Regions from separate parts of the Flavonifractor sp. An52 genome, predicted to be linked through region 1. Evidence: predicted binding sites of a transcription regulator. Region 1 holds the regulator's gene; each other region holds the start of a gene.
What was found. The regulator LexA, encoded in region 1, represses DNA repair genes until DNA is damaged. The targets are predictions, from matches to a motif close to CNAACANNTGTTNG.

Region 1 (3,276 bases):
CGTCCACAATGGTGTACAGGGAGGTCACCAGCATCATGATGGTGGTGGGCAGGGCAAAGCGGAGCAGTCCGCCCAGGGTAAAGTCCTGATCCAACCGGTTTTTCATGGCGTGTTCCCTCCATTTCCAGTAAGCGTTTACAAGCAGTACAAATCATGATAAGCTATCGGGTAACCCGATAGTCAAGAGGGAGGTTTGCGCCATGGATCAAACAGAGATGCGCTTTACCACCGGGGAGTTTGCGGCCTTGTGCGGCGTCACCAAGCACACCCTGTTTCACTACGATGAAACCGGCATCTTCTCTCCCGCCATCCGGGGGGAGAACGGCTACCGCTACTACGCCCCGGCGCAGATCGAGGTATTTCAGGTCATTTCCGTCCTCAAGGAGCTGGGAATGCCCCTGTCCGACATCAAGGCCTACCTGGACCGGCGCAGCCCGGAGGCCCTGCTGGAGCTGCTGGAGGAGGAAGAGGAAGCCCTGACCGAGAAGCTGTCCCGGCTGCGGCGGCTGCGGTCCCTGATCCGCCGGAAAGCGGAGCTGACCCGGCAGGCCCTGGCCGTCCCGCCCGGCCAGGTCGTGGTGGAGGAATGGCCCCAGCGGTGGTATGTGGCCACCGCCGCCCCCGGCATCACCGATGCGGGCAAGTACGCCCATATCCTGGCCCGCCACCTGGAATACTGCGAGGCCCATCAGGTGGCCAGCCCCTACGCCCTGGGGGCTATCCTGCCGGTGGAGGCCGCCCGGCGGAAGGACTGGGAGGGCTATACCTACTGCTACACCCAGGTAGACAAGCCCATCCGGGGGGTGCGGCTGCTCACCGCCCCGGCGGGGCGCTATCTGACCTACTTCCATGCCGGCAGCTTTGACACCGTGCGGGAGGGCTACCAGCGGCTGCTGGAGTGGGCCGATGTCCACGGCCTGACTTTGGGGGAGCTGTTCTGGGAGGACGTGCTGCTGGACGAGTTGGCGGGCAAGGGCTACGACCAGTACCTGCTTCGGCTGTCGGTGTACCTTGACGGGCAGAATTTTGAGCAAATTTAGAACAAATGTTTGCAATATTGAGGGGATTATGGTATACTGAGGTCGGATAAAACTGACCAAAGGAGGGTCTGCCATGAAAACGCTCTCGCCCAAGCAGCAGCAGATTTACGATTATATTATTTCCTTTTCGGCGGAGCACGGCTATCCCCCCTCCGTCCGGGAGATCGGGGCCTATGTGGGGCTGAAATCCCCCTCCACCGTCCACTTCCACCTGAAGGGGCTGGAGGCGGCGGGCCTCATCACCAAGGCGGAGGGTAAGACCCGCTCCATCACCGTGGCCCAGCCGGAGACTCCGGCAGTCCCGGAGGACAAGGTGCCGGTGGTGGGCAGCGTGGCCGCCGGGTCCCCCATTCTGGCCCAGGAGTGCATCGAGGACTATCTGACTTTTGACACCGGCGGGCGGCCCGGGGAGTATTTTGCCCTGAAGGTGCGGGGGGAGTCCATGAAGTATGCCGGTATCCTGCCCGGGGACCTGGTGATTGTCCACCAGCAGGCCGATGCCCACAGCGGGGAGATCGTGGTGGCCCTCTTTGAGGACGAGGCTACGGTGAAGACCCTCCGCCGGAAGGACGGCCATGTGTGGCTCATGCCCGAGAACCCGGACTACGAGCCCATCGACGGCGAAGGATGCGCCATCCTGGGCAAGGTTACCGCCGTGGTGCGGCGGTACTGAGATGAACCGCGTGGTCTTTGATACCCCCGTGGGACCTATGGCGCTGGAGGAGGAGGGGGGCGGGCTTACCGCCCTGTATTTGCCCAATTCCCCCATGTCTCCGGTGGGGGAGGAGACGCCCCTGCTCGCCCGAGGCAAGGAGGAGCTGCTGGCCTATCTGGCGGGGGAACGGCGGGACTTTGACCTGCCCCTTGCCCCACAGGGTACCCCTTTTCAGCGCAAGGTGTGGTCCGCCCTGGCGGACATCCCCTACGGGCAGACCATTACTTACGGAGAACTGGCCCGCCGGGTGGGCTGCCCCAAGGGCAGCCGGGCGGTAGGCCAGGCCAACCACCGCAATCCCCTGCCCATCTTTTTACCCTGCCACCGGGTGGTGGGGGCTAATGGAACCCTCACTGGCTACGGGGGCGGACTGGAATTGAAGGAATGGCTGCTGCGACTGGAGGGAATACTATGAAAAAACTGTTTTCTGCCGCCGATGCCTATATTGCCAAAATGAACTGGAAGGACCTGGCCCTGGTGAAGCTGTGCCTGTGCGCCGCCGGGGTCATGCTGGGCCTGGCTGCCCCCAAAAAGCTGCGGAAATGGGCGGCTCTTGGGGCGGTGGTGGTCTTTGTGGCCACCTATCTGCCCATTATGCTGAAATTCCTCCCCCATCTGGAGGGTGAGATGCGAAAGGAATAAAGGAGCGTGTCTATGGGAAAGGATAAGCGCTTTCAGGTGATCTACACCCAGGGTGTGGCCGATGCCACCCGGGTTCTGCTGGATACCAAGACCGGTATGCTCTACCTGGAGATGCACGACGGATATGCCGGCGGTATCACCCCGCTGCTGGACAGCGACGGAAAACCCATGAAATGGAAGGCGGAGGACTGGGAATGAAGCTGATCACCTGGAACGTCAACGGCCTGCGGGCCTGCCTGGGCAAGGGCTTTCTGGACTTTTTCAAGGAGATGGACGCCGACGCCTTCTGTCTCCAGGAGACCAAGCTCCAGCCCCACCAGATCGAGCTGGACTTGCCGGGCTACCACATCTACTGGAACAGCGCCGAGAAGAAGGGCTACTCCGGTACCGCCCTCATCACCAAAACCGAGCCTCTGGCCGTGACCTACGGCCTGGGTATCCCGGAGCACGACACCGAGGGCCGGGTGATCACGGCGGAGTATGAGGACTTCTATCTGGTGTGCTGTTACACCCCCAACGCCAAGGAGGGGCTGGCCCGCATCGACTACCGGATGCAGTGGGAGGACGATTTCCGGGCCTACCTGATGACCCTGGACCAGAAGAAGCCGGTGGTGCTGTGCGGCGACCTCAACGTGGCCCATGAGGAGATTGACCTGAAAAACCCCAAGACCAACCGGGGCAACGCAGGCTTCTCCGACCAGGAGCGGGGCAAGATGACTACCCTGCTGCAGAGCGGTTTTGCCGACAGCTTCCGTGCCCTCTACCCAGACAAGACCGGGGCCTATACCTGGTGGAGCTACCGCTTCAACGCCCGGAAGAACAACGCCGGGTGGCGCATCGACTACTTCATCGTGTCGGAGCGTCTGCTGCCCCGGGTGA
Region 2 (3,276 bases), on a different contig from region 1:
GCCCAGGACGGACACCCGGGGATCGGTGAGATCCCGCACCACCGACGGCCCCCGCTCATAGCCCAGCCGGAGGAAGTCCCACAGGGCCAGCTCCCGCTCCTCCAGGCAGGTGAGAAAGCCGTAGGTCACCAGGCGGCGGCCCTGCTGGCCCATGCTCCGGTCCAGAGAGCGGTACACCCGCCGGGCCTTCTGGTCGTCGGTGTCCACCGTCCGCTGGGGCCACAGAGTCACCCGGCCGTCCCCGTAGGTGAGGAAGCAGGCGGGCTCCTCCTTGTTGGCGTAGGCCGCAAAGACGCAGGTGAGGAATCCGGCAAAGCTGCCATCATATTCGTAGGCAAATCTGGGCCAGTCCATGGGGACCTCCTTTCCAGAGGGCGTAACCTTCAAAACAACGACAACTGCTCCGGCTCATTACCCGCCAGGGCGGGCCTTTCCAGAGCCACCAGGTGGTGGAGCACCCCGTCGGGGTTCACCCTTAACCCCTCCAGCATTTTTCCCGAGCAGGTGATGAAATACTGGGCCCGTTTCAGCACCACCCCCAGGGTTTTCAGGCCCAAGAAGGTGAGGGGCCCCACCCGCCGGGCGGTGAGAATCCGCCGGGCGGACACCACCCCGATGCCGGGCACCCGCAGCAGGGTCTCGTAGTCGGCTTTGTTCACCTCCACCGGGAACCGTTCCATATGTCCCAGGGCCCAGGCACACTTGGGGTCCACCCGGGTGTCGAAGTTGGGGTGGGCCTCGTCCAGCAGCTCCTCCGCCCGGAAGTGGTAGAACCGCAGCAGCCAGTCGGCCTGGTACAGCCGGTGCTCCCGCAGCAGGGGCGGCTTGAAGTCCTGCCGGGCGGGGAGGAGGGAACTGTCGGACACAGGCATATAGGCGGAGAAAAACACCCGTTTCAGCTTGTACTGGTCATATAAAGCCTGAGTCAGGGTCAAAATGTGCTTGTCGCTCTCAGGGGTGGCCCCAATGATCATCTGGGTGGACTGGCCCGCCGGGGCAAACCGGGGAGCGTGCTTATACTTCACCAGCTCCCCCTTGGCCTGAGTGATGCCGTCCCGGATCTGGGCCATGGGGGCCAGAATGGCCTTTTTCTCCTTGTCGGGGCACAATTTATGGAGGCTGTCCTCGCTGGGCAGCTCAATATTCACCGAAAGCCGGTCGGCCAGCTGACCCAGCCGCTGGGTAAGGAGCGGGTCGGCCCCGGGGATGGCCTTGGCGTGGATATAGCCATGAAAGCCGTACTCCTGCCGCAGGAGGGTGAGGGCAGATATCATCTCCTCGGTGGTGCGGTCGGGGCTGACCCACACCGCGGAGGAGAGAAACAGCCCCTCAATATAGTTGCGCCGGTAGAAGCCCATGGTCAGCTCCGCCAGCTCCCTTGGGGTGAAGGCCGCCCGGGGCAGGTCGTTGGACCGGCGGTTGACGCAGTAGGCGCAGTCGTAGATACAGCGGTTGGTGTACAGTACCTTCAAAAGGGAGATACACCGGCCGTCGGCGGAGAAGGAATGGCAGCACCCGGCGGCCATGGTGCTCCCCATGCCTTTGCCGCCCCGCCGGTCCACCCCGCTGGAGGTGCAGGCCGCATCGTACTTGGCCGCATCCGCCAAAATGGTCAGCTTATCCATCAGGTCCACCGTGCTCCCCCCTTTGGCCCCATTATATATCGAACAAACGTACCAGTCAAGAGGGGAGTTCTGGAACTTTTGTTCCTCATTCCACACAGCAATCCTCATTGCTTTTTCCTATTACAAGGTGTATAATTGCATAGATTAACCTTTCATAGGACCGAAAACTTTTACTTTCATCCGCTGTTAAGGAGGATCTGTTATGCACTATACCTTTGCGCAGTATCAGGAGAGCGCCGACTACATCCGCAGCAAGATCGGTACCTTTGCCCCCAAGGTGGCCATGATCCTGGGCTCCGGCCTGGGCTACATGGGGGATATTGTAGAGAACGCCGTGGCCGTGCCCTACGGGGAGATCCCCCACTTCAAGGCCTCCACAGCCCCCGGCCACAAGGGCCGCCTGGTATTCGGCACCCTGGAGGGCCAGAGCGTGGCCGTCATGCAGGGCCGGATGCACCACTATGAAGGCTACTCCTACGAGGAGGTGGCCTACGCCGTCCGGGTGCTCAAGCTGCTGGGCTGCGACACCCTCATTGTCACCAACGCCGCCGGCTGCGTCAACACCAGCTGGAAGGCGGGCGACCTGATGCTCATCACCGACCAGATCAAGATCTTCATGGAGTCCCCCCTGCGGGGCGAGAACCTGCCCGAGTTCGGCGTCCGCTTCCCCGACGCCTCCCACCTGTACACCCCCGCCCTCCAGGACGTGGCCCGGAAGGCCGCCGGGGAGCTGGGTATTGAGCTGAAGGAAGGCGTGTATATGTACTTCCCCGGCCCCCAGTACGAGACCCCCGCCGAGGTGCGCTTCGCCCGCATCGCCGGGGCCGACGCGGTGGGTATGTCCACCGCCCCCGAAGTCATCGTGGCAGGCCACTGCGGGATGCAGGTGCTGGGCTTCACCCTCCTGTCCAACATGGCCGCCGGCATCCTGGATCAGCCCCTCTCCGAGGAGGAGGTGCTGGAGGCCGCCGAGGCCTGCAAGGACAAGTTCTCCCGGCTGGTACTGGCCTGCCTGAAGCAGATCGGGTAAGACGGGGCTTTCTTCTGTATCACAAACAAAGGAGATCAACAGTTTATGTCCATTCTCATTCACAACTGCACCGCCGTGCTGATGGACGAGGCGGGCACCGTAATGCCCGGCGCCTATGTGGCGGTGGAGGGCACCAGGATCGTCTCCGTGGGCACCGTCCGCCCTCAGGGGACCTTTGACCAGGAGATTGACGGCCGCGGCAACGTACTGATGCCCGGCTTTGTCAACGCCCACACCCATGTGCCTATGACCGCCATGCGGGGCTACGGCGACGGCAACAACCTCCAGGACTGGCTGAACAACTACATCTTTCCGGTGGAGGCCCGCTGGGACGACCGGGCCGTCCGGTCCTGCACCGCCCTGGGTCTGGCGGAGATGATCGCCTCCGGCGTCACCACCATTGCCGATATGTATATGCATACCGACATCATTGCCCAGGAGGCTGCCTCCGCCGGCATCAGCGCCAACCTGAGCTGCGGCGGCGTCCTCTTCGGGGAGGGCTTTGATCCCGACACCAACCACGACTGCGTGGCCCAGCGGGAGCTCACCGAGAAGTGGCACAACTACAACGACGGCCAGATCCGCATCGACGCCTCCATCCACGGGGAGTACACCTCCCAT
Region 3 (3,276 bases), on a different contig from region 1:
GGTGCAGTGCAGGTTGCAGGCAGAGGTGGGGTCCAGCAGAATGGCCCAGGGAATATTGCAGCCGTACTTCTCACGCATCTTCTCCTGCTTGGGCCAGCCCACCAGGTTGGCGTTGACGAAGAAGTTGTTGAACACGGTCTTGAGCACATCGGGGTCGGTCTGGGTCCAGACCTTCTCGATCAGCTGGTGCCAGCAGGAATCCTTATCATTGATGGCCTTGTCGAACGCCTCACGCTGAGTGGACAGGGTGTCCCCGGAGAACTTATTGACCAGGTCCATAACCTTGCTCATATTGTTCATAGGGTCTTTATCCAGATAATCAAACACCTTGGCCAGGCCATAGCGCTTCAGACTGTCAGGAATTTTCATCTTTATTTTCCCCTTTCACGGCATAACAATACCTATCATTGTGTGTCATGATACCTTTTCTGACGAAAATTGAAAATAGACAAAACCCGTTTCATGTCCAAACTCTATACAAAAACAGCAGTTTGCTTAAAAGCGTTTCAGATTTGCGCCCCAGTTTTATATAATTTTATCCATGCTATAATGTGGTTTATGAAACTATATCAGTCCCCCGGCGGCAGCCGCTGGTCCTCCCTGTCCGGCTCTCCCGCCGGATGGACGGCAGAAGCAATGGAGATGGCCCCCCGCCCATATTTGTCCCGGATGGAATCCATGGCCTTCTCCAGCTTCTCCAGCTTATCACGGCAGGGTATGGCGTCGGCGGCGAACAGGTCCACCTGCTCCCCTGCGTCCCGCTCCTCCACCAGGTTCTGGGCCGTAATGGTAAGGGCCCGGACTGGCTGCCGCTCACTCCAACAGCTGTGCAGCAGCTCCATCCCGCACTGCGCCAGGTCCCGGGAGATATAAGTGGGGGCACTAAGCCGCTTCTGGCGGCAGATATCTTTAAAGGACGGATCACGCACGGTGATCTGTACGGTGGTACATTTGAGTCCGTGCTTGCGCAGCCGGACCGCAACCTCGTCTGCCAACTCAGACAGCGCTGTACGCAGCTGCTCCCAGCCCACCAGATTTTTAGGGAAGGTCAATCCGTTTCCCACCGACTTGGGCCCTGGCATATCCCGGGCAGGTACCACCGGGGCGTGTTCCCTGCCCGTGGCATAGTCGTGGAGGGTATATCCTCCCTTGCCCAGAATCTGCCCCAGGCTCTCCCGGTCAAACCGGGCCAGATCACCAATGGTGCGTATCCCGTAGCCATTGAGCACCCTGGCCGCCGCACGGCCCACAAAGAGCAGATCGGTCACCGGCAATGGCCAGAGCAGCTGTTGAAAGTTTTCCCGGGTGATCACCGTTGTGGCGTCCGGTTTTCGGTAGTCGCTGCCCATTTTCGCAAATACCTTATTAAAGGAAACGCCCACCGATACCGTCAGCCCCAATTCCTGCCGCACTGTTTGGCGAATCTGGTCGGCCAAAGCCTTTCCATCCCCTCCAAAGAGATGAAGGGTCCCGGTCACATCCAACCAGCTCTCGTCAATGGAGAAGGGCTCCACCAGATCGGTATACCGTTCATAGATGGCATTCACCTTTTTGGAATACTCCCGATACTTCCAGTGGTGGGCCGGCAGCAGTACCAGGTCCGGACACTTCCGTCTGGCCTGCCAGATGGTCTCTGCCGTCTGTACTTTATACTTTTTGGCCAGCTCATTTTTGGCCAGAATAATTCCATGGCGACTCTCCGGGTCACCACATACCGCCGCCGGCCTGTCCTTTAACTCCGGATGATCCAGCAGCTCCACCGATGCGTAAAAACTATTCAAATCACAGTGAAAAATGACCCGGTCCAAGCACTTCCCTCCCCTCTCCCAAAAAGATACGGCTGATTTTTTTATTATATGCTTTTTTTACCGCAAAGTCAAACATTCGTTCTATTCGCTATATTCCAGGCGCACACCGCTGTTCATAGCTGCACGGATATGATACACTGATAGCAAAGGAGGGGTTTTCATGGACGAAAATGCTCTGCTGTTTTTTCAGCAGGATATAGAGGCGCTGCCGCTGTATGAGCGGTTGGAAGGCCTGATCTTGGACCGGATTGCCGATGTACAAATCAAGGTACAGAAAAGCCAGATTTCCTTTTATAACCGGCATATGTTTGCCTGCGTCTCCTTTAGCAAAGTCCGCAAGGCCAAAGATCGCCCCGCCCACTACATTGTGGTCACCTTTGGCCTGGATCACTGTCTGGAATCCCCCAGAATTGACGTGGCTACCGAGCCCTATCCCAACCGCTGGACCCACCATGTACTTATTTCAAACCTTGATGAAATCGACGATGAGCTAATGGGATGGATCTATGAGGCCAGTGTCTTTTCCGCGCTCAAATAGTCCCTGACAGTGTATTCGGAGCCATATTCTCGGCTCATTTTCTTAAGAAAAACGTCACAATCCAGCCCGAGAAAGCATTTCCGCACGGGATTGCCCTGTGATATAATGACACTATATCATGTATAAACCACTACACATAATTGCTCTGTTCACCCACTGACCATCTTACTTTGGAAAACTGTGTTATGGCTAAGGATGAAATTACATCTACTGGTAAATATAGCGGTTTTTGCAGCCTTTTCATGCCCTGCGACAGCCTGCCCAATAGCAGGGTGCCGCAGGGTTTTGTCGCTGTAACCTGTTCTTTAAGTTGATTTCCACTAGGTTATTCTCTTTACCAGGATGAAGGTGCAGCATCCGATTAGGAGGGAGTTTTATGATAGCGGACAGACGCTTTCTTTTGATTGATGGGCAGAAAATTGCATTGGATACCAAGGAGCTGCCAATGGATGTTCAACTTATTCGCGATCTGACTCCTCTGGCCACTTTGAAACAGTTAGAAAAGCTGTACCTGCCTGGGCGTCTTATCTCTGATCTGGCGCCTTTGGCAGAACTGAAAGAACTAAAAAGTCTGGACCTTTCCATGAACCGCATTACAGACCTGACGCCGCTTACAGGTTTACTGCAACTGCGTGATTTGAAGCTTAACCAAAATCAAATCGTTAATCTTATACCTTTGGCTGCGCTGGCACAATTAAAGAAATTGGATCTGCACGAGAATCAGATTACCGATGTGACACCCGTGGCACAACTGCAGCACTTGGCAATCTTAGAGCTGAGTGGAAATCCGGTGTCTGACATATCTCCGCTGACGAACCTTACCCGCATGGTATATTTATACCTTTCAAATACGCAGGTCCAGGAGATATCTCACCTTGCGTACATGAAGCAGCTGCGTACCTTATATCTTGACAGATGCAGAGTTGTTGA

Region 2: B5G06_RS00855 (putative DNA modification/repair radical SAM protein) is a predicted target of LexA. The motif match lies at 1,697-1,710, and genes of this name have one in related genera.
Region 3: dinB (DNA polymerase IV) is a predicted target of LexA. The motif match lies at 1,878-1,891, and genes of this name have one in related genera.

What each region holds. Positions count from the first base shown of each region.
Region 1 covers NZ_NFIB01000029.1:31,517-34,792, forward strand. Annotated here, with positions in the region: gene B5G06_RS11100 (MATE family efflux transporter) at 1-106, opposite strand, end outside; gene B5G06_RS11105 (MerR family transcriptional regulator) at 201-1,040, shown strand; gene lexA (transcriptional repressor LexA) at 1,114-1,713, shown strand; gene B5G06_RS11115 (methylated-DNA--[protein]-cysteine S-methyltransferase) at 1,715-2,170, shown strand; gene B5G06_RS11120 (permease of phosphate ABC transporter) at 2,167-2,397, shown strand; gene B5G06_RS11125 (DUF6440 family protein) at 2,410-2,595, shown strand; gene B5G06_RS11130 (exodeoxyribonuclease III) at 2,592-3,276, shown strand, end outside.
Region 2 covers NZ_NFIB01000002.1:9,906-13,181, forward strand. Annotated here, with positions in the region: gene B5G06_RS00850 (TIGR03915 family putative DNA repair protein) at 1-354, opposite strand, end outside; gene B5G06_RS00855 (putative DNA modification/repair radical SAM protein) at 384-1,634, opposite strand; gene B5G06_RS00860 (purine-nucleoside phosphorylase) at 1,828-2,655, shown strand; gene B5G06_RS00865 (amidohydrolase family protein) at 2,701-3,276, shown strand, end outside.
Region 3 covers NZ_NFIB01000025.1:35,802-39,077, forward strand. Annotated here, with positions in the region: gene B5G06_RS10245 (radical SAM protein) at 1-369, opposite strand, end outside; gene dinB (DNA polymerase IV) at 570-1,808, opposite strand; gene B5G06_RS10255 (DUF5655 domain-containing protein) at 1,969-2,346, shown strand; gene B5G06_RS10260 (leucine-rich repeat domain-containing protein) at 2,723-3,276, shown strand, end outside.